3 regions of the Rummeliibacillus sp. SL167 genome follow, and region 1 is predicted to be linked to each of the others. Evidence: riboswitches for the same ligand, from Rfam matches in the RefSeq annotation. Region 1 holds a riboswitch; each other region holds the start of a gene.
The links. A riboswitch is a leader RNA that binds a small molecule or an ion and turns the genes downstream of it on or off. The one in region 1 is predicted to bind S-adenosylmethionine.
Positions count from the first base shown of each region.

Region 1 (7,745 bases):
ATGAAATTGGACAACTGTCACATGATTTTAATAAAATGGCTGAAAATATGAGTTCAATCATTCAAGTTGTTAAAAAATCTTCTCATCAAGTAAACGAAAACTCTACAAAATTAAATACATTGGCAGAAGAAACAAGTGCATCAAGTCAGGAAGTAACAGCAGCTATGACTGAAATTGCTAAAGGGGCAAGTAGTTCCGCAGGACGTGCAGAAACTGCAGGGGAACATGCACAAGCCTTGAGTAATCAAATTAATGAAATTCACTCAAAATCGATTGCTATGAAAGAAGTTGCTGAGGAAGCACATCGAGTGAATAAAGGTGGGCAAAAGCAATTCAATCATTTACAAACTACTTTCTCTGGATGGGGCAATAGTATGTCAGAAATGGCAAATATGATTTCTTCTTTAGAAAATAAAATTAGTTCTATCAATAATGTCATGAAGATCATTATGGAAATTTCGAATCAGACGAATCTTCTAGCATTGAACGCAAGCATTGAAGCGGCAAGAGCTGGAGAACATGGAAAAGGCTTTGCAGTTGTGGCAGATGAAGTAAGAAAATTAGCTGAGCAATCTGCTAAGGCTACAGAAGAAGTACGTGAAACAGTTAATGCTTTACAAGAAGAATCAAATCAAGTTACAGAGCAGATGCTAGAAACGAAAAAAGCCTTCCAAAGTCAAAATGAAGTGGTTGAAACGACAAGTGAGGCATTCCATGGCATTTCTAAACTGATTCAACGTCTTGATAATTCGATTAAAGAAATTTCTGATGATGTGCTGAAAGTAACGAATTTTAAAGATGAAGTAGTGGAACTGATCCAACATATCGCAGCAACTTCAGAAGAAACGGCGGCTGCATGTGAAGAAGTTAGTGCTTCATCAACAGAACAATTAAATGCAGTAGAAGCGGTTTCGACATCTTCTGAAAACTTAACGCTTTTAAGTGACGAACTTTCTACTGCCATCAAAAAATTTAATACAGATTCGAAGATTGATTGAAGATTAGTGTAAAAATTCACTACAATGGATAGCGCAACACCACGATTGTGGTTTGTGCTACCCATTTTTATCTTTATGTATATGTAATAGATGCTTTGCGCGAGCCTGTAATCAAAACAACTCATAAAATTTTCAGGACCTCCCAGCATGATAAACCTATTAGTCTAGAAGAGGCACTTTCTATGTACGCAAACAAACTGACCATCTTCCCTGTGATACTTGATCCAGACTTGTACATTATAAGTTTCATTACAGCTAACAAACTGATTAATGCGGCGGAATTTCTTTTCAATAGCTTAGAGAGAGCATCTTTAAAATCATAAGAAAGTTGAATAAGTGATGAAGCATGCTTTCATACGTGTGAAAAACACTAAGAGCTTGACTGGCGCGTTTATAAACAGGGCACGGCACAATTACGGTGGTGTTTTATATGATTGTATTAATGTAGTTCAAAAATAAAAAACACGTTTGAATTATCAAACGTGCGAAAAGGGAGTTTAAAGACGGTGTGGAGCCGTCTACTCCCATCTTTGACTAAAAGTTATTAGATTATACGTTTAATGATTCTGAAAAATTTGTTTATAAAAATATTTGATCAGCAGGGAGATGGAGTTGCTAAAAAATGGAATGAGTTGCTGAGGTTGATAAAGATATGATTGCTGAAATTGATTTACTGAAAAGGATGTTTACGTAGTAAGTGGTACCAACTTAAAGTTGGTGACCCACCACCAGCTGGATTTGGAAAACAGGAGATTAACTGGCGAAAAGGGATACCTAATCATAGCAAGATTAAGTATATACAAAAGTTTTAGCTTTAAAGGTTTAAAGTAAATGATCTTTATATTTTATTGTGTTACCATAAATTATATAATTTAACTATTTATAAATGCAGGAGTGACTGTATGATTCCCCATAAATTTTTCTTGATTCCAAATACTATAGATAAGAAATTAGTGAATGCTTTTTACCCAAGTGAAGATGATAGAGATAGTTATAATCAATATGTGATTGAAAGTTTTATAATTGATGATGATTTTATTGATTATATATATGAGCATTTAGGTGAAAATGAATTAGATGATGTACCTTGTATAAATCCAAGTAAGAGTAGCTTCCCTAAAATGGATGGGTATAGTAGATGTGGTGATAGTCTATTCATTGATGAATCTGCCGAAAAGTTAATAAAAACATTTTCATTATGGAAAGAGTTAATAGAAGATAAACCAGATGAATTCACTTTTAATAATGAATTTTTTAATAGAAGAAAGATAATGAATAATCTTGAAAAAGCTATTGATTGTTCAAAAAAATTATTAACTAAAAAATATTATATTTATCATATGGGTATTTAAAATTAATTTAATACATACTTGAATCAATTTCATAAATCATTTTCTTCTTAAAAAATACGAACATTTAAGAATAACTAATTTTGATAGTTATGGAGCGGAAGACGGCGACTCCTACGGGAAAAGCTTGAGCTGAAAGCCCCGCAGGAACGTAGTGACGAGGAGATTGAAGCCAAGCCCGTGGAAAGCGCCGTCTGGAGCGGAACAAAAATTTCTGAATATTAATGTTCATGTTGAAATGTTCGTGTTTTTCGTCTGAATTTTGCATTATGAAATTGATTTACTTATGCATGATGCAAAAAATACTTTCTTGACACCTTCTGATGTTTTAGATCATATAAAGCTGATGGTTTTAAAAAGCTTTATATATCAATGTTTATTGATTGTTTCTAATTTCGTGAAAGTTTGCAATTGTAGCATTTCCATGTTAGGATTACATTAATTACATAAAACACACTTATCAAGAGAAGCCGAGGGAAATGGCCCAGCGAAGCTTCAGCAACCTCTGCCTAGCAGAAAGGTGCTAAGTCCTACAAGACAGATGACAGTCTTGAAAGATAAGAATTGAGTGCATTTCAAACCTCTTTTCTTATCATAGAAAAGGGGTTTTCGTTTAGAGAAAATGTCTCAATACGGTAGATGAATACGTTAATGAGCGGCTTGCTGATTAATGATAGTAAAAAGGAGAGTTTATGAATGCCTATTAATATCCCTAAAGATTTGCCTGCTACAGAATTATTAAAGAAAGAGAAGATATTCGTAATGGATGAAGATCGTTCCAAAAGTCAAAATATCCGTCCGCTAAATATTGCTATTTTAAATTTAATGCCTCAAAAAGAGAAAACAGAATTGCAACTTCTTAGGCTATTAGGGAATACGCCATTACAAACGAATGTAACATTTTTAAATACAGCAACTCATGAGTCTAAAAATGTAAGTAAATCACATCTAGAAACATTTTATACAACATTCGAAGAAGTAAAACACCGTCGATTTGATGGACTAATTATTACGGGTGCGCCAATTGAGTTAATGGAATTTGAAGAAGTCGATTTTTGGGAAGAGATCAAACAAATCATGGATTGGTCCAAAACAAATGTGACATCAACTTTGCATATATGCTGGGGTGCACAAGCTGCCCTTTATCATCATTTTGGGATTGGAAAATTCCTTCTACCAGAAAAATGCTCAGGTATTTTTAAGCACACGGTAAATGATTCAACCATTAAACTATTACGAGGTTTTAATGATGTGTTTACAGCTCCACATTCACGTCATACTTCAGTTTCTCTTAAAGAAGTGGAGGCACATCCAGATTTAGTGGTACTATCTTCTTCAGATGAGGCAGGGCTTTTTATAGCGATTTCAAAGGATGAAAGATTTATCATGGTAACGGGTCACTTAGAATATGACGCCTGCACGTTAAAAGAAGAATATGAGAGAGATGTAGCAAAGGGGTTAGATGTTCCTATTCCAAAACATTATTTCCCAAATGATGATCCATCAAAAACACCTTTAAATACTTGGCGTGCACATACACATCTATTATTTTCAAACTGGTTAAATTATTATGTATACCAAGAAACACCTTATGAATGGGAATGAAGGTAATGGTAAAAAATCCGTTGTAAGTTATTCGATTTCTTACAGCGGTATTTTTATGTTCTATTTTAATATCTAAAGAATTAGAGCTAACATTGATGAAAAAGATTGTGTTGAAGAGGATATGGGAGATGGTTAAGCTTATTTCTGCATGAATGAGAAACAAAAGGACATCATCGAATGGATGATGTCCTTCCAGTATGGGCGTAGTGGGGGTCGAACCCACAACCCCCTGATTAAGAGTCAGGTGCGCTAGCCAATTGCGCCATACGCCCTTTGTTTTAAGACATTAACTATCATATCACTATATTTATATAATGTAAAGGGATTAGCTATTTTTTTCACATATTAATTGGTAGGAAGTAGTTCATATTTCAAGATTCAAATCAATAGGTGGGGGAAAACGCCTTGATAAGCTTGTTTTGTTCGATTGGCATATTGTGATGAATAGAAAACACGTAGTGAAATCTAACAACAAATAATCCGTTCAAACGAATATCAAATCTTTTAAAGGTTGCTATGTAAATACTTCAATAACAAGTATCACTAGAATATCCAACAATGTGAACTTCTAAATTGTTATAACCATAATTCTTCTAACATGGCTAATTGGTTTACTTCATCAACTAAAAATGTTGATCGTTCCTCCTGTAAAGCTTCTTTGCTATGGCTTCCCCATGTTACTCCACATGAAAAAACATTTGCGGATTTCGCCATTTGCAAATCGAAAATAGTATCACCGATCATTACCGTTTCATCTGCATTTAATTGATAAAAATCCATTAGTTTTAAAATACCTTCTGGATGAGGCTTATAATGTGTCACTTTATCAGAACCAATAATATCTTTAAAATATGTATTGATATTGAGTGTTTGTAAGTTACGAAGAAGTACATCCGACTTTTTGCTTGATACAACAAAAAGCTGCTTACCGCTTGAGGCTATACTTTCTAATACATTTGGTATATTTGGAAATGTAGAGAGCGTTTTATTCTCTAAATTCTTGTAGGCTTGTCGGAAGATAGTAAGCAATTTTTCAAACGATTCATCCGTGAAACCTGTAGTTGCCATTTTTTTAAAGGATACTTCAATGGGAACACCCATATAATATTCAATCTGTTTTTCGCTCGGTTTCTTTAAACCAAATTCGATAAAAGCTTGTTGCGTGGCTAGTACACTACATTGCCTTGAATCTGCAAGTGTGCCATCAAAGTCAAAAATTAGATTTTTAATCTGCATGCTTCAACCTCTCTTTTTCTTATTGATGATTGATTGAATAAAGTATATCATATGACGTTCTATCTTTGGCTTTTTATGAGAAAATATTTACAAATATATAGAACGTTTCTGTAGCATGAAAAAGAAAAGGACACCATCTCAATAGATGATGTCCTTTCAAATATGGGCGTAGTGGGGGTCGAACCCACAACCCCCTGATTAAGAGTCAGGTGCGCTAGCCAATTGCGCCATACGCCCTTTACTTTAAGACATTTATTATAATAACGCTACATTTTAATAATGTCAACAGGCAAACTAAGGAAATTTGTTTTTTTAGAAAAGCGAATGATGAAACATGATATACATGATTAGTTCCATGCTTTTTGCAATAATTCGATTCCTTTTAAGATTTCTTCTTCTGTATTACCACCAAAGCCTAATTGAATCAATGGATATTTTGGCTTCCTTTTAATGAAAAAACGAGAAGCAGCGTACACTTTTACACCATTTTCAGCAGCTCTTTGGATCAATTGTTGTTCTGTGTAACCGTTTCGAATACGTAATAATACATAAAGTCCTGATTCTTTTCCTAGAATTTCAATGTCATCTGAAAATGCTTGTTGTAATGCAGTAGTTAATATCTCCATTTTTCTCTTATATATAGATTTCATTCTTCGAATATGTGATTCCCAAAAACCATTTTCCATAAAAATAGCCATAGCTCTTTGATGGATCGAAGAAGTAGTTTGCTCCATATTTGAAAAAGAGTGATGATAAGCTTTCAGTAACTTTTGAGGAAGAATTATATAGCTAATTTTCAATGTTGGTAAAAATGATTCAGCGAAACTTCCTAGATATATGACACGATTCAAATCTTGAGACGCTAAAGCAGGAATAGGTTGTTGTGAATAACGAAATTCGCTGTCATGATCATCTTCAATGATAAAACTATCTGTATGATAAGCCCACTCAATCAAACGTTGACGTTCATAGATAGGCATTGTTACACCAGTTGGAAATTGATGAGATGGTGTCGTATAGAAAATATGATGGTTTGTCTCTGGCAATTGCTTTAAAAGCGTGCCTTTTGACGAAAAGGGCATTGGCAAAATGTCGAAATCAAACAAAGAACTGAATCTACGTGCCGTTTCAGAGCCAGGATCTTCACAGATAATAGTATGAAAATCATTTTTTACTAATAAACCAATTTTCATAAACAATTCCTGTTTGCTGCTCCCTATAATAATGGAATGCGCATTTGTATCGATTTTTCTTGACTTTAACAAATAAAAAGAAAGTTGTTGCCTTAGAAATGGATCTCCTTGGTAATGATCCTTTGAATAGATAAAAGGTTGCTCCATTGCCAAGTTTGTACATTGTCGCCATTTGGCTAATGGAAAAGATTCCTGATCGACAGCAGTTGGCTGAAATTTTATTTTATAGATCGGTATTTGTTTGCGAATAATGATGGAGTTACTTGTTTTCCATTGAATTTGTTTTTTCTTAACGGGATTTACAAAGTATCCTTTTCTCCCTTCACTGCGTATATATCCTTCCGCTAATAGTTGGTTAAAAGAAGATACTATCGTGCTACGACTGACTCGTAAATCATTTGATAATTGGCGAATGGATGGCAGTTTAGTATTTGCATGTAAAGATTTGTTCAGGATTAACTCTTTAATATGAAAATAAATTTGTTGATATTTTGGTGTTCCTTTTATGAATTGAAATTCCAAAGATCTCATTGAACCATCCTTTCTTTAGTTATAATTAAATCCTATACATAAATAATGTTTTGGATTTTATTCCGGGTAGTAAAGCTTCCCCATCTCAAGATATAGACAAAAATGAGAAAGATAGATGGGGATGAACTGCCGCATGCGTTCGATTGGCTTGGACGGGCAGGATGTTGATCCCTCAGGTGTTGTCACAGGACGTAGCGCTTTTAACCTGAGTTCCTCTAGATCAGCGGGGGATGAAGAACCCCCCACTGATGGGAGACCACTGAAAAAGTCAATGCATCTTCAAAAAAATGATAAAAATAATCTTTTTAGTTCATAAAATTAAAGAAAAGATGGATTTTTATCAATGAAATAGAGATTCTATAGTTTTTCAGTGTTCTCCACTGATGGAAGCTTCACTTTATACATAATGCCAACAGGCGAAGTTTTTTCATACTATGCAAATGGTATGGTGATGCAATAAAAATGGAATATATATTATTCTATTATACAATAAATTTTTCAATAAATTATGGAACTTTACATAATTATTAAATTTTATTTCCATCAACATCAGCAGCTAGCAAACCTCTATTCTTATGTGCGAAGCTTCATTATATAAGTGAATAATTCACATGACTAATTGACATTATTTTTAGAGCTTATGCAGGACAAGAGTTATTTTATTCTGTGCGGATTCATATTACAGGAGATTTTAGAGAAAATGGGGGATGAAATATTCCATATTAGTAAGAAAAAAGCGTACACATTTGGAGTGGAAGATCTAAGTTAAAAGTCGACAAAACAGAACTGATAAAAAAGATTAGGAAAATCCCATTGGTTATAATAGAGGAGAT
Region 1 is NZ_VCBM01000001.1:1,069,451-1,077,195, reverse strand. It holds gene FEZ13_RS04855 (methyl-accepting chemotaxis protein) at 1-998, shown strand, start outside; gene FEZ13_RS04850 (hypothetical protein) at 1,901-2,350, shown strand; SAM riboswitch class I at 2,802-2,911, shown strand; gene metA (homoserine O-acetyltransferase MetA) at 3,044-3,952, shown strand; tRNA gene FEZ13_RS04840 (tRNA-Lys) at 4,151-4,224, opposite strand; gene FEZ13_RS04835 (HAD family hydrolase) at 4,529-5,188, opposite strand; tRNA gene FEZ13_RS04830 (tRNA-Lys) at 5,352-5,425, opposite strand; gene pdxR (MocR-like pyridoxine biosynthesis transcription factor PdxR) at 5,536-6,912, opposite strand; gene FEZ13_RS04820 (hypothetical protein) at 7,046-7,228, shown strand.

Region 2 (6,897 bases), on a different contig from region 1:
AAATTTACGATTATTTAGTCTAAAGTAAAAAGTTAGTACATTGAAATACTGTTTTCTGTAAAAATAAATTAGGATAATAGAAATATTGGTCTTCATTCATTAGCCAATATTTTTTTATACCGTTTCTTTAAATAAATTGAGTTGTCCAATTCTTTTGATTGCTTCTGTTAATTTTTGTTCATCTACTAATAATCCTACACGTATATAACCTTCACCGTGTTTGCCAAAACCATTACCAGCAGCAACAGCGACATCTGCTTTCTCTAAAAGAAAATCAGCAAATTGTTGACTTGTGAATCCTTTTGGAACAGGAAGCCATGCAAAGAAAGATCCCTTTGGAGCTGTTACAGGCCATCCTACTTCTTTACATGCTTTGATAAGAGTATTTCTTCTGCTTTCATAAATAGCTACTTGTTCTTTGACACAAGATTGATCTCCAGTTAATGCTTCAACTGCTGCTAATTGTATTGCTGGGAATAGGCTAACAAAGAGGTGATCTTGTATAAGGTTTAATGCTTCAACAATTTGTGCGTTGCCGATGGCGAAACCAACACGCCAACCAGCCATGTTAAATGTTTTTGATAGCGTATAAACTTCAATGCCTACTTCTTTTGCTCCTTCCGTTTGGAGGAAACTGATGGGTTTGTTGCCATCAAAGCCAATTGCACCATAGGCAAAGTCTTGCAATACGGCTATATTATTTTCTTTTGCTAGTTTGACGGTTTCTTCATAAAATTCTTTTGTAGCGATACCACCTGTTGGGTTGTTCGGGTAGTTCAAGTACATTAATTTAGCTCTTTTTTTAACATCTTCAGAAAGCTGTTGATAGTCTGGAAGAAAATCATTTTCAGCTAATAGTGGCATCGTTTCAAATTTTACATCTGCCAATGTTACACCAGATAAATAATCTGGATAGCCGGGGTCTGGCAACAACATTGTATCCCCAGGATTGAGGATCGCTAAAGGCAGTTCAACAAGTCCAGCCTTGGCACCGAAAAGAATAGACACTTCTGTATTAGGATCAATGTCTACATTGTATTCTCTTTTGTAAAATGTAGCGATGGCTTCTTTTAATTCAGTTAATCCTCGAAATGGGGAATATTTATGCGTTTCTGGATTAGCCGTTGCTTCTTGCATTGCTTTGACAATATGTGCTGGGGTTGGTTTGTCAGGATTACCCTGCCCCAGATTGATAACATTGCGACCTTCTGCGACCGCTTGATTTACTTGCCTTACAAGGTTTGCGAAAAATTGTTTAGGTAAATTTTGTAGTTTTTCAGATAACTCCATCGTATAATTCCCTCCAAGTCTCTCATAAATGTATTAAGACGCTGTACTATACATTTGAATTAGAAATAGCTAGAATAATATAAAGCTTAATTTTCAGAATAAAAAAATGATTTAGTAAAAATAGTATAACCTTTTTAAGAAAATGTCTATAGGTGGTGCAAAAATGAAAGTAGGATGTATTCAATTAAATGTAGCTTTTGGGGATGTTGAAAAAAATTTTACAAGAGCAGAGAAATTTATTCGCCAAGCAGCAAGTAAAGGGGCTGAACTCGTCATTTTACCGGAAATGTGGAACACGGGTTACGCTTTAGAAAAATTAGATGAACTTGCAGATGTGAATGGTGAAAGAACAAAGAAATTTCTTCAATCGTTAGCATCAGAGCTCCATATTCATCTTGTGGGTGGTTCAGTAGCAACCAAAAAAGAAAAGGGATTCTTTAATACGATGTACACCGTTGATCATCATGGTGAATTAGTAGGCGAGTACGATAAAGTCCACTTATTTCGCTTAATGGATGAACATCTGCATTTATCGGCAGGGGAGACACAAAACAATTTTGTATTAGGCGATTTGCCAGCAGCTGGCGTGATCTGCTATGATATTCGTTTTCCAGAATGGCTGCGACTTCATGCATTAAAGGGAGCTAAAGTCTTATTTGTATCGGCGCAATGGCCAACTGCAAGAATCGATCATTGGAAAGTGTTATTGCAAGCACGCGCTATTGAAAATCAATGCTTTATCATTGCAGTTAATCGGATCAGCCACAAAGAAGAAAACTTTAATGGTCAATCGATGGTTATTGAACCATGGGGCGAAGTGTTATGGATCGGCCAGAAGGACGAGGAATTGTCCATAGTCGATGTGGACTTTTCAAAAGTGGATGAAGTACGTAAGAAAATTCCAGTGTATGATGACAGACGCCCAGAATTATACAAGGATATTTTAAACAGAAATATTTAACCTATATATGAAAGAATAGGATTTTAATGGTGCAATATATACAATTCTACAGATGATGAATAGAAGTCATATATAAATTTTTAAAATTCATTGACAAATGGCTTAAAAGGAAATATGATGAGTATCATAAACTTACAACTTGACAAATGGAATTTATCATGAGCGACTGAGGGAAAGGCCCTATGAAGTCCAGCAACCCCCATTAGGGAAGGTGCTAATTCCTACAGAATTTATTTCTGAAAGATAAATAAATGTCGATAAAAAGATACGTCTTTCAGTAGAAAGGTGTATCTTTTTTTATAAGAATACGTAGTTTACTGATAGATTATGTATATTTTATACAATAGCAATTTGATAGGATTAGAGGGATGTATGTGCTGGAAATACAAAATGTATCAAAGGTATACAAAGCAAAAAAGAAATCAATAATTGGTGTAGATCATGTTTCTTTAACGATTAGAGATGGAGAAATATTTGGTATCGTTGGTTATTCCGGGGCAGGAAAAAGCTCTTTATTGCGCTGTATTAATTTGTTGGAACAACCAACGGATGGACAAATCCTAATTGATGGACAAGATTTAACAAAGCTAAAGGGCGAGAAGCTTCGTCAGGCACGCTTGAAAATCGGTATGATCTTCCAACACTTTTATTTAATCAGCCAAAAAACAGTCGGTGAAAATATTGAATTTGCACTGAAGGCTGCAAAATTACCAAAGGAATCGCGCAATGAACGAGTTGAAGAATTGCTCAATATGGTAGGACTGACAGATAAAAAAGATGTGTTTCCATCTCAATTAAGTGGTGGACAAAAGCAACGTGTAGGGATAGCAAGAGCATTAGCTAATAATCCATCTGTATTGCTTTGTGATGAAGCAACGTCAGCACTTGACCCAACTACTACCACCTCTATTTTACGACTATTAAAGAAAATTAATCGTGAACTTGGTATTACGATTATTCTTATAACCCATGAAATGGATGTTGTAAAAGAAATCTGCGATCGTATGGCGATTATGCAGAATGGTAAAGTGATAGAAGAGGGCCCTGTTTATGATATCTTTGCCAATCCAGAAAAGCCGTTAACACAAGAATTTATTAGCAGTATCGTATCTTTCGATATTCCATCAGTGATTCTACAAAATGTCCAAGGACAGATTGTTAAAATTTTGTTCAAAGGTGATATAGCTGGTGAAGGAGTCATTTCGGACATGCTTCAGCAATTTAAAGTACAAGGTAATTTCCTTCATGGCACGATTGAATATATTCAGGAAAAACCACTCGGCATTTTTCTAATGGAGTTGGATGGACAAGTAGCAGATATAAAACGTTCGATTTCTTATATGGAAAGTCGAGGAGTAACAGTGGAGGTGTTAGACCATGTTATTTGATCCAAGTCATTTTGCTGACATGCTTCCAGATATTTGGAAAGCATTTGGTCAGACCCTTCTAATGGTGGGCATTGCCTTATCAATCGCTTTAGTGATTGGTTTACCACTTGGGTTACTACTGTTCATCACCAGTAAAGGTCTATTTTCTACAAGTAGATCAGGACTGCTTGGGAATCGTTTCATTAATATAGTTGTTGGTTTTATCGTCAATTTAATTCGCTCGATTCCATACATTATTCTTTTAGTAGCATTATTCCCATTCACAAAATGGTTAGTAGGTGACACGATAGGACCGATTGCTGCAAGCGTTTCTCTATCTGTTGCATCGACGCCATTTTTTGCAAGACTTGTTGAAACATCTCTTCGTGAAATTGATAAAGGAGTCATTGAAGCATCAATTGCTGTTGGGGCAACACGTTGGATGATTATTAAAGACGTATTGCTTCCTGAGGCAAAATCAGGTGTGATTCAAGGGGTTACGATGACGATTATTAGCCTAGTTGCTTCTTCAGCGATGGCAGGAATTATTGGTGGTGGCGGTATCGGTGACTTAGCCATTCGATTCGGCTACTACCGTTATGACAATACCATCATGATTGCAACAGTTGTTATTTTAATCGTGATTGTCCAAGTGATTCAATTAGCTGGTGATGCAATAGCAAAAGTAGTAGATAAACGTTAAGCGGAAATGGCTCGTTCAGTTGCGACAGTTGTTTTAGGAGCTTGAAACAAAAGCGTCATCTTCGTTTTTGACGGAAAGCGACCTTGAGCAGTTGGAAAATGATAAGTCAGAGATTTTCATAGATAATAATAGGAGGCTTTACAATAATGAAGAAATTTTTACTTGTTTTATTGACTTTAGTATTAGCTACAGCTTTAGCTGCTTGTGGCGAAGATAAAGCAAAAAAAGACACAGACAAAGCGACAGAAACAAAGGATATTAAAATTGGAGCAACAGCTGGCCCTTATAGTGATATGCTAAACAAGGCAATTGTTCCTGAACTTGAGAAAAAAGGTTATAAAGTAAAAGTAGTAGAATTCAGCGATTATATCCAACCAAACAAAGCTTTGGATTCAGGAGATATTGATGCAAACTTGTTCCAACACTCTATATACTTGGAAAACTTCAATAAACAAAATGGTACAAAAATCAAAGGATTAATCATTGTACCAACTGCACCAATGGGCTTCTTCTCTAAGAAATATAAAACAGTAGCTGACATTAAAGACGGTTCAACAATAGCAATTGCTAATGACCCTTCAAACTTAGCTCGTACTTTAAAATCATTACAAGAACAAGGTTTAATCAAAATTAATGATAAAATCGATGAATTAAAAGCTTCTACAAAAGATATTACAGAAAACCCTAAAAATTTAAAATTCAAAGAAATTGAGGCAGCAGGTCTTCCTCGTGCTGTTGAAAGTGCTGATATAGCCGGCGTACCAGGAAACTTTGCATTAGCTGCAGGTATGAAATTACAAGACGCTGTTTTTCTTGAAAACATGCCAGATCAATTCCGTAATGTTGTAGCAGTACGTCAAGCAGATGAAAATTCACAACTTGCAAAAGATCTTAAAGCAGTTGTAGAATCTGCTGAATTTGAAAAAGTAATCGATTCAGACTTCAAAGGATTTGGTAAACCTGAATGGATGAAAAATAGAAAATAAGCAAAATCAATGAAATCAATAAAAAGATGGTATATGTAGTTTACTTAAGGAATCTTTTTCAAGAAGAATATGTCAATACAAAAGGCGCAGAACACTGTTTGATCAGTATTCTGCGCCTTTTTCTCGTATATTTTAACCAAATGAAACGTCATAACCAATTTACTTACTTCAATTTCTCCCCCAATTTTCGAAAATTATGAACGAGCAAATACTTTTGAATGCCCCTCGCTTGTTGAATGGCCTTTGTAGCATGATGTTTAAAATTTTCGCCATCCTGCTGTTTAAAGGAAATCAAGCTTTCAATGGAAGGTGACATCCAGTTTTCTGTAAGCTTCGGCATTAAGATTTTCGCCTGTTCAAAGTTTCCTAAATAGGCTTCACTATGTGCAATCATGTAACTTTGAAAAGGCTCTTTTGTAATTTGCTTTGCTTCTGATAAAGCACGATCATAATCTTTTTCAAGAATTGCTAATATAGAAGCATAATTGTGTTTTATATAGGGTTGCTGATGGGAGGTAATAATCTTTTGTAGGGCAGCTCTTTGTTCAACTACAGATTGGTTGGCGATCGCATATGGATATGCATATAAGGATCGGTGTTTATTGGCTTTAAGAAAACGTTCAACTGTCTTGAGATTATTTGTCCATAAAAGCGCGTTGAAGTAAGGGTACATGGTGAATGAAAAAACATAAAGAAAAAGCAAAATGAAAATTAGCCATTTTGGAATATCCATTAACAACAAAAAAGTACAAGCGATAATGGCAAATAAATAAATCAGCGTTAATTTCCATAACTGCATAAATTTCACTCCTTTTTACTCATTATAATCAAAACTTTCAAAAAAGTCTTTTTATATGTATGTTCACTGAAGAAAAACAGATATTGTATTTTTTAAAAATACATTATATAATTGCTGTAATAGAAACACTGATTAAACGCAAATTAAATAGAATAAATTGTATTTCTGAAAAACACAATTGTATTTATATAAAACGTGTATATTCCAGAAGTACATTTGTAGCTAGCAAGAGGAGGAAATAAAATGAAAAAAATTATGATCACTGGTGCATGCGGTCAAATTGGTTCAGAGTTAGTAGCGAAGCTCCGTGATGAATATGGTACAGACAATGTATTAGCAACAGATATAAGAAAGGTTCCCACACAGGCTGGACCTTTTGAATTATTAGATGTCATGGATGCACAGCGTATGCATGATATAGCAAAAGAGTTCGGCGCAGATACGATGATGCATATGGCAGCGTTATTATCCGCAACGGCAGAGGCAAAACCTTTAATGGCTTGGAATTTAAACATGGGTGGGCTTGTCAATGCATTAGAGGTTTCTCGAGAGTTAGGTTTACAATTCTTCACACCAAGTTCTATTGGCGCATTTGGACCATCAACCCCAAAACACAATACACCACAAGATACATTACAGCGTCCAACAACGATGTATGGTGTCAACAAAGTGGCTGGTGAATTGCTGTGCGATTATTATCATACACGATTTGGCATAGATACTCGCGGTGTTCGCTTCCCAGGCCTAATCTCTTATGTAACGCCTCCAGGGGGCGGTACAACAGATTATGC
Region 2 is NZ_VCBM01000002.1:145,769-152,665, forward strand. It holds gene FEZ13_RS12115 (pyridoxal phosphate-dependent aminotransferase) at 115-1,290, opposite strand; gene FEZ13_RS12120 (carbon-nitrogen family hydrolase) at 1,454-2,251, shown strand; SAM riboswitch class I at 2,402-2,501, shown strand; gene FEZ13_RS12125 (methionine ABC transporter ATP-binding protein) at 2,626-3,639, shown strand; gene FEZ13_RS12130 (methionine ABC transporter permease) at 3,629-4,321, shown strand; gene FEZ13_RS12135 (MetQ/NlpA family ABC transporter substrate-binding protein) at 4,468-5,307, shown strand; gene FEZ13_RS12140 (hypothetical protein) at 5,471-6,106, opposite strand; gene FEZ13_RS12145 (L-threonine 3-dehydrogenase) at 6,350-6,897, shown strand, end outside.
Region 2: linked by a shared signal. The riboswitch ahead of FEZ13_RS12125 (methionine ABC transporter ATP-binding protein) and the one ahead of metA (homoserine O-acetyltransferase MetA) in region 1 are both predicted to bind S-adenosylmethionine.

Region 3 (7,745 bases), 980 kb from region 1:
GGGTTATTTTTGAGCAGTTTATGGATTGAATATATTTTAAAGGATGCTCCTCTTAGTCCATTTTGGATTATTTTGCTTGGATTTTTTCTACTCTTACAGATTGGTCGAATCTGGTCTATTAAATCGCTTGGACATTTCTGGAATACGAAGATTATTGTATTGCCCAATACCACTTTGGTAAAAAAAGGTCCATACAAATGGCTTTCTCACCCAAACTATATCATCGTTGCTTTAGAAATTGCTGTTATTCCATTAATTTTCCAAGCCTACTTCACCACCATTGTATTTTCAGCTTTGAATATAATGATAATGTTCGTTCGTATTCCTGCTGAAGAAGCGGCATTAAAAAGTCAAAATGATTATTAACTGAACAGACGATGCGTTGAAAAATGTTTCAGGCAATACCCAAAAGATGTCCGTCAATTGATGATTCAACGACGGACATCTTTCTTATATAGCATGATTAAATAATATAGCCAATATTTCGTAATGCGTTATAGATGAAAGATTCCATATACTGATAAATATCATTCCGCTCAGGTTCTTGATACAAATCATGATAACAAACTTTCCATTCCTTATATTGCAATTCCGAAATATTTTGCTGCATAAGCCACTTTTTACTGTGCGCTGGTGAAACGATTTTATCATTTCCGCCATTCATCAACAGTACGGGGATGTCTGGCAATTCTTCGGTGGCTATCACAACATTCTTCATAAATTGATGTAATTCTCGATACCAATTAACAGTAATCACTGAATTATAGTAAATATCATCTTTTTCTTCTTTATAAAATTCATAGCTACGTGTTAGCTGCTTTACCGTAATGTCATGATGAATCTTCATATTCCCCGTTAATTTGCTCAATCCTGTTAAGGCATTGGATAACTTAGAGGGTTGATGAATTAAATGCATCCATGGAGATGTCAAAATCATCCCAGCACATTCGTATTTATGTTTTCTTTCTATTTGAATGGCAAGTGTTGCGCCTAACCCATGCCCAATGATAAAGATCGGCAAATTGTAAGTAAATGCGATTTGCATCATTTGACGAATAAACTTTGCATAATCTCTAAAATCTTCGTCATGCGCTTTTTTACGCCTGCTCTCTTCACCATGTCCTGGTAAATCACCAGTGATGACATGCATTCCAGACGTTCTCAATTTTTCAATTAACCAAGCATATCTTCGATGGTGCTCGTATGCACTATGTATAAAAACAACCACTGCTTTCGCTTGACCTTCAGCTTCCCATTTCCACATAATTACTTCTCTCCTCATTGATTCTATCTCTATTTTAACGTATTCTATGTTTTTCTGTTCCAATTATCACATCCGTTTGTTACGATAATTATAAAAAATTCTAACTTGAAATGAGGCGTATTTTCGATGATTTATCCATTTAAAGATAAAAAACCATCTATTGACCCATCTGCTTTCATTGGTGATCATGTTGTTATAACAGGAGATGTGACGATAGGTCCAGATTCATCTATCTTTTATAATACCGTTATTCGTGGTGATGTTTCGCCTACTATTATTGGTCGTAAAGTAAATATTCAAGATCTCTGTTGTTTACATCAAAGTCCAGCTGCACCGCTAATTATAGAAGATGAAGCCACCATTGGCCATCAAGTAACACTTCATAGCTGTCATATAAAAAAAGGAGCACTAATAGGAATGGCTTCCATCGTTTTAGATGGTGCTGAAATTGGTGAAGGCGCATTTATTGGTGCTGGTAGTCTGGTTACGCAAGGAAAGAAAATCCCACCAAATACACTTGCATTCGGTCGTCCTGCAAAAGTGGTTCGTGAACTAACAGAGGAAGACAAAAAAGATATGGATCGTATCCTAAACGAATACTACGAAAAAGGGCAATATTATAAATCTGTACAAAACAACCCGCTACCTCGATAATTTACTTTAACATTTTACACAAAACAAAAGGTCATCCACCATCATCATGGCGAATGACCTTTTTGATTTGGTCATTGATTTTCTAAGCTTTTACAGCAAATTTTTCTTTCAATGCTGCTACTTTATCTGTTTTTTCCCATGGAATATCTAAATCAGTCCGTCCAAAATGTCCATATGCTGCTGTTTGCCTGTAAATAGGGCGACGTAGATCCAACATTTTGATGATACCTGCTGGACGTAAATCGAAGAGTTCACGAATCGCTTCTACTAGATCGCTTTCTTTTACTTTACCAGTGCCAAACGTATCGACTGCAATTGATACTGGTTGTGCAACACCGATAGCATAAGCAAGTTGAACTTCTGCACGTTCTGCAAGGCCTGCTGCGACGATATTTTTCGCAACATAGCGAGCTGCATATGCTCCTGAACGGTCAACCTTTGTTGCATCTTTTCCTGAGAAAGCACCGCCACCATGACGAGCATAACCGCCATAGGTATCAACAATGATTTTACGACCAGTAAGACCTGCATCACCTTTTGGTCCGCCAATTACGAAACGACCTGTTGGATTGATAAAGTATTTGGTATTGTCATCAAGTAATTCAGCTGGGACAACTTTCGCAATCACTTCCGCCTTTAGGTCTTTTTTGATTTGTTCTAATGATACTTCTTCATCATGTTGAGTTGAAATCACGATAGTGTCTACTCGTACAGGTTGGTTATTTTCATCATATTCGACCGTCACTTGTGTTTTACCATCAGGTCGTAAGTAAGATAATTGGCCTGATTTACGAACTTCTGATAAGCGTCGTGCCAATTTATGGGCAAGGCTTATTGGCAATGGCATTAATTCTGGTGTTTCATTACAAGCATAGCCAAACATTAAACCTTGATCCCCTGCACCAATGGCTTCAATATCTGCATCTGTCATAGAGCCTTCACGAGCTTCTAATGCTTGGTCAACACCTTGTGCAATATCAGGTGATTGTTCACCAATCGCTACAAGCACAGCTAAATTTTCGGCGTCAAAGCCGTATTTGCCACGAGTATAGCCAATTTCTGCCACTGTATCTCGTACAATACCTTTAATATCTACATATGTAGTAGTTGAAATTTCACCAGCTACAAGTACTAGACCTGTTGTAGCTGTTGTTTCACATGCTACACGCGCATTCGGATCTTTTGCAATAATTGCATCTAAAATTGCATCTGAAATTTGGTCGCAGATTTTATCCGGATGTCCTTCTGTTACGCTTTCTGATGTGAATAATCGTCTGTTTGTCATTTGGTTTCCTCCTATTATAACGAGATCCTCTCGAAAAAAGATACGGTACTCATTACCCATGTCCGTTTAAACAGTTACACTAAACGACAAGCCCGCTGTAAGCTGCTTTTTTAACACGAGGATATAGAAAGTGCCAGTACATAGTATAAATAGAATGCCACAAATCGCATATAATAATGAAACAAATCAGATTTGCTTCTATTTTTTGAAAAAAAAAACCTTTCACTCATCGAAAAACAATGAGGAAAGGATATGTTTCGTAAGCACCTTTCACTCTTATCGTTCAAGGAATGTTCCTTGCATCAGATTAGCACCAACGCATTACGTGAAAAATAATGCAGGTTGCCGGGTTTCATAGGGCCTGACCCTCCACCAGCTCGGGATAAGAGTATCCGTTCTAATGCTTATAGTAAGTGATATTGTTCCGAAAGTCAAACGTATTCTCTATTGATTTTGAAAAAAGTCAAATTTAAAAAAATAATTAATAATTAGTATAGACTATTCATTCAAATGTGTTATACTAATTCTCGAAATGAATAACTAGATCCCCTTTTCAGAAGGGCATATAATAAATAAATAAAAAAAGGATGGTACGAACCAAGATGAATTCAGTAGAAATTGCGAATGAACTGAAGGACTTATTACAAGGACAAAACATTTTAGAGCAACTTTCAGTCCCACAATTAGTGGAAAAAGCAACTTCACGCGGTGAAGCAATCTTAACAGTTGATGGTGCAGTTCGTGCAGTAACAGGCAAATATACAGGACGTTCACCTAAAGATAAATTTATGGTAGTTGAAGAATCTTCTAAAGATCATATTGACTGGGGAAAAATTAACCAACCAATTTCCGCAGAAGTATTTGATTCATTATATAACAAAGTTATCAATTATTTAAAGCAAAAAGAAGAAGTTTTTGTATTTAAAGGCTTTGCAGGTGCAGATAAAAACTCTCGCCTAGCGATCCGAGTTGTTAATGAATACGCTTGGCATAACCTATTTGCTCACCAATTATTCATCCGACCTACTGATGAAGAACTTAAAACTCATGATGCTGATTTCACAATCGTATCTGCCCCAACATTTAAAGCAGATCCTAAAGTTGATGGCACAGCTTCAGAAACATTTATCATCGTATCTCTTGAAAAACGTATTATTTTAATCGGCGGTACTGAATACGCTGGTGAAATGAAAAAATCAATCTTTGGTATTATGAATTACTTATTACCACGACAAGGCATTCTTTCCATGCACTGTTCAGCAAATGTTGGTGAACAAGGTGATGTTGCTCTATTCTTCGGTTTATCAGGTACTGGTAAAACAACATTATCTGCTGATGGTAATCGTAAACTAATCGGAGATGACGAACACGGTTGGTCTGATAATGGGGTATTCAATATCGAAGGTGGTTGCTATGCAAAAACAATCAACCTTTCTGCTGAAAAAGAACCGGAAATTTATAATGCGATCAACTTTGGTACTGTACTTGAAAATGTAGCTGTCAATGCTGACAGTCGTGTTCCTGATTACGATGATGCTACACTAACACAAAATACTCGTGCTGCATATCCAATTCAAAATATCGAAAATATCGTTGATCCATCTGTTGCAGGTCACCCAAAAACAGTTATCTTCTTAACAGCTGATGCTTTTGGTGTTTTACCTCCGATCAGCAAACTAACAAAAGAACAAGCGATGTATCATTTCTTATCAGGCTTCACGTCTAAAATCCCTGGTACAGAACGTGGTGTTGTAGAACCAGAACCAGTATTTTCTACTTGCTTCGGTGCTCCATTCTTCCCACTTCATGCAACAGTTTATGCAGAAATGTTAGGAAAGAAAATTGACGAACACCAAGTAAATGTTTTCTTAGTCAACACTGGCTGGACTGGTGGTAGCTATGGTGAAGGTAGCCGTATGAAACTTTCTTATACTCGTACAATGGTCCGCGCTGCTATCAACGGTAAAATCAACGATGTATTTACTGACAGAGATCCAGTTTTTGGTCTTGCAATCCCAACAGCTATTGAAGATGTTCCAACAGAACTTTTAAATCCACGTAATGTATGGGCCGATAAAAAAGCTTATGATAAAAAGGCAACTGAATTAGCTGGTATGTTCCATGAAAACTTTAAAAAATTCGGTTCAGTCGCTGAAGATATTGCTAAAAAAGGGGCACCACTCGCTTAGTAGTCCCATCAACCTATAAGTAATCCAAAATCGTATCCAACTCGACCAATTTCAATGAATTGGTCGAGTTTTTGATTTATATAAACAAACTGTGTGGTTCACTTTAAGATGCATGTAAAGTAAACTTTCAGAAACAACTTACCCAACCAATCTGCTTCTGACAAATTTTTTATACAAAAAAAGCTACATGGCAGTCAAATTCATGCCGCTATCATTTAGTATGAAAAAAGCCTATTTCACCTCTTAAATAGGATATTTTCGTTTCATACCATTATCCTTATTAACTTTTTATACAAAAAATAAATAGAAGAGACTTAATGAACGACGACCAGTTATTTCAATAATAAAAACACACCACAACAAAAGTTGCAGTGCACATTTAGTCCGTATCATCCGGTACAAATTCTACGATCAATTGACATTGTTCAAACATCTCGACAATTGGTTCGGCTTCATCCTTTGTTACTTGATTGAAGAAAACCTCTTCTCCATAATTACGGATTTCGATTCCTTCCCTCATCTCCTCATCATGAAAGAGGATGGAAAACCATTTAAGTTTTCCATCTATATGTGGTTTGTTTCTAAAATAGTTTCGAGTATCATCTTCTAACATGACCAGTTGGATTTTGACAAGCCCTTCATCCCGAGACACAAAGCTGATTTGTTCTAACTCTTCAATAACCTGCTTTTCTTCTTTCCAATTCTGAATTTGAACTTCTGTATATGGTTCCGTATAATTGGTCCACAATTCTTGCCAATAGGAATATTTCTCATCAAATCCCAATTGTTTATTTTTTAGCATTTCAGGATTAACCCTTGCTTTGATATACCCCACCATGTTCACCCCATTACGATTGCTGTAACTTCATCCATTGACAAGCATCATCCACAACTTTTCGATTGATATCGCTCGGGAAAAAGTGTGTATAATCAGGATAATACCAGGTTTCCACATGCTTATTATAAGTCTTTAAACTATTTTCTAAAAACTGTGCATGCTTAAATCCAACGTTTTCATCTCGTATTCCATGGATGATCAAAATAGGTGCATGAATATGAGATAACTGTGTCATTGGTGTCCGCTCTTCATAAGCAATAGGATTTGTTTGAGGTGAGCCGCCTAGAACTCTCTTCATCATTCTTCGCATATCGATTCTTTCTTCATACGTATATTCCACGTTTGATACGCCGCCCCATGTCACAATAGAAGTAATATCATCGCGTAATATTCCCGTCCATAGCGCCATTATACCGCCTCTTGAAAAAGCAAAAAGATGAATCCGTTCGCTTTTGCAAAATCGTTTCAAAACGTCCACTGCATTTATCGCATCCAAGCGATCTTTGCCACCAAATTCATCTCTTCCTTCTCCACCACGTGTTCCTCTATAATAGGGTGCAAATACAACAAAGCCATGCGAAGCAAGTTGTGCAATTCTCGCAGGGCGCACCATTCCTACGCCCTGCATACCTCCACGTAAATATAGAATTCCTTCATAAGCAGCATAAACAATAGGTGAAGCAAGTAATCCTTTTACTCGTAAACCGTCTGACCAATAGGTTATTTCCTTTAAGGACACATGTGGATTGGGTGATGGGTAATCTCTTAAATGTTCAATTTCCCCATTTATCTTCACGTTCACTCACCTTTTCAAGGATCTTTTTCATGCCTAAATCCTTCATATGGAAGCTTAAATGCTCATTTGCTAATAATTCGTCTTCATTCAATAATAGAACACCCTTTGTTTCTAGATTCGGATGATCCATATTGACCGATTGTACGGTTGCAGTAAAAACTGCTTTTGTAAAAGGTATTTGTTCTTGGACCATATAAGTTGCAAGCCATTCTATATTTTCAATTTTAGCTCCCGTTTCTTCGTATACTTCTCTTGCAGCTGCTTCTTCTAATGTTTCACCTTGCTCGACCTTACCTCCCGGAAATTCATAGCCACGCTTTGGATGATTTGTAAGCAACCACTTGCCATTGTACTTAGCCAATACAAGCACGTGCTGTGGCTCAATACTAAATGCATTCTTTTTAAAAGATAATTCACAGCCATTACCATTTAAATCTGTATATGAAAACATATTTTTTCGCTCACTCCTTACTAACATAAGTGTAGCGAAGGCAACGCCAAGTATCAACTATAGTAAGGCATTTGTTCAATGAATTTTTTTGTATCCTGATCTCCGTACTCATGGATCAGTGCATATAACTTCATTAAACGTTTATCGACTTCATCATTTTGCTCATCAAAGTGATATGGTACGGCAGGAAGCTGTGCTCTCCACATACCATTATGATCCCAACTCGTCAGTTGCTCAAACAATAGATCAAATACTTTTAACATGGATG
Region 3 is NZ_VCBM01000001.1:89,060-96,804, reverse strand. It holds gene FEZ13_RS00355 (isoprenylcysteine carboxyl methyltransferase family protein) at 1-366, shown strand, start outside; gene FEZ13_RS00350 (alpha/beta hydrolase) at 464-1,264, opposite strand; gene FEZ13_RS00345 (gamma carbonic anhydrase) at 1,391-1,918, shown strand; gene metK (methionine adenosyltransferase) at 2,001-3,203, opposite strand; SAM riboswitch class I at 3,477-3,592, opposite strand; gene pckA (phosphoenolpyruvate carboxykinase (ATP)) at 3,806-5,392, shown strand; gene FEZ13_RS00330 (hypothetical protein) at 5,772-6,227, opposite strand; gene FEZ13_RS00325 (alpha/beta hydrolase family protein) at 6,241-7,026, opposite strand; gene ytkD (RNA deprotection pyrophosphohydrolase) at 7,004-7,477, opposite strand; gene FEZ13_RS00315 (transposase) at 7,531-7,745, opposite strand, start outside.
Region 3: linked by a shared signal. The riboswitch ahead of metK (methionine adenosyltransferase) and the one ahead of metA (homoserine O-acetyltransferase MetA) in region 1 are both predicted to bind S-adenosylmethionine.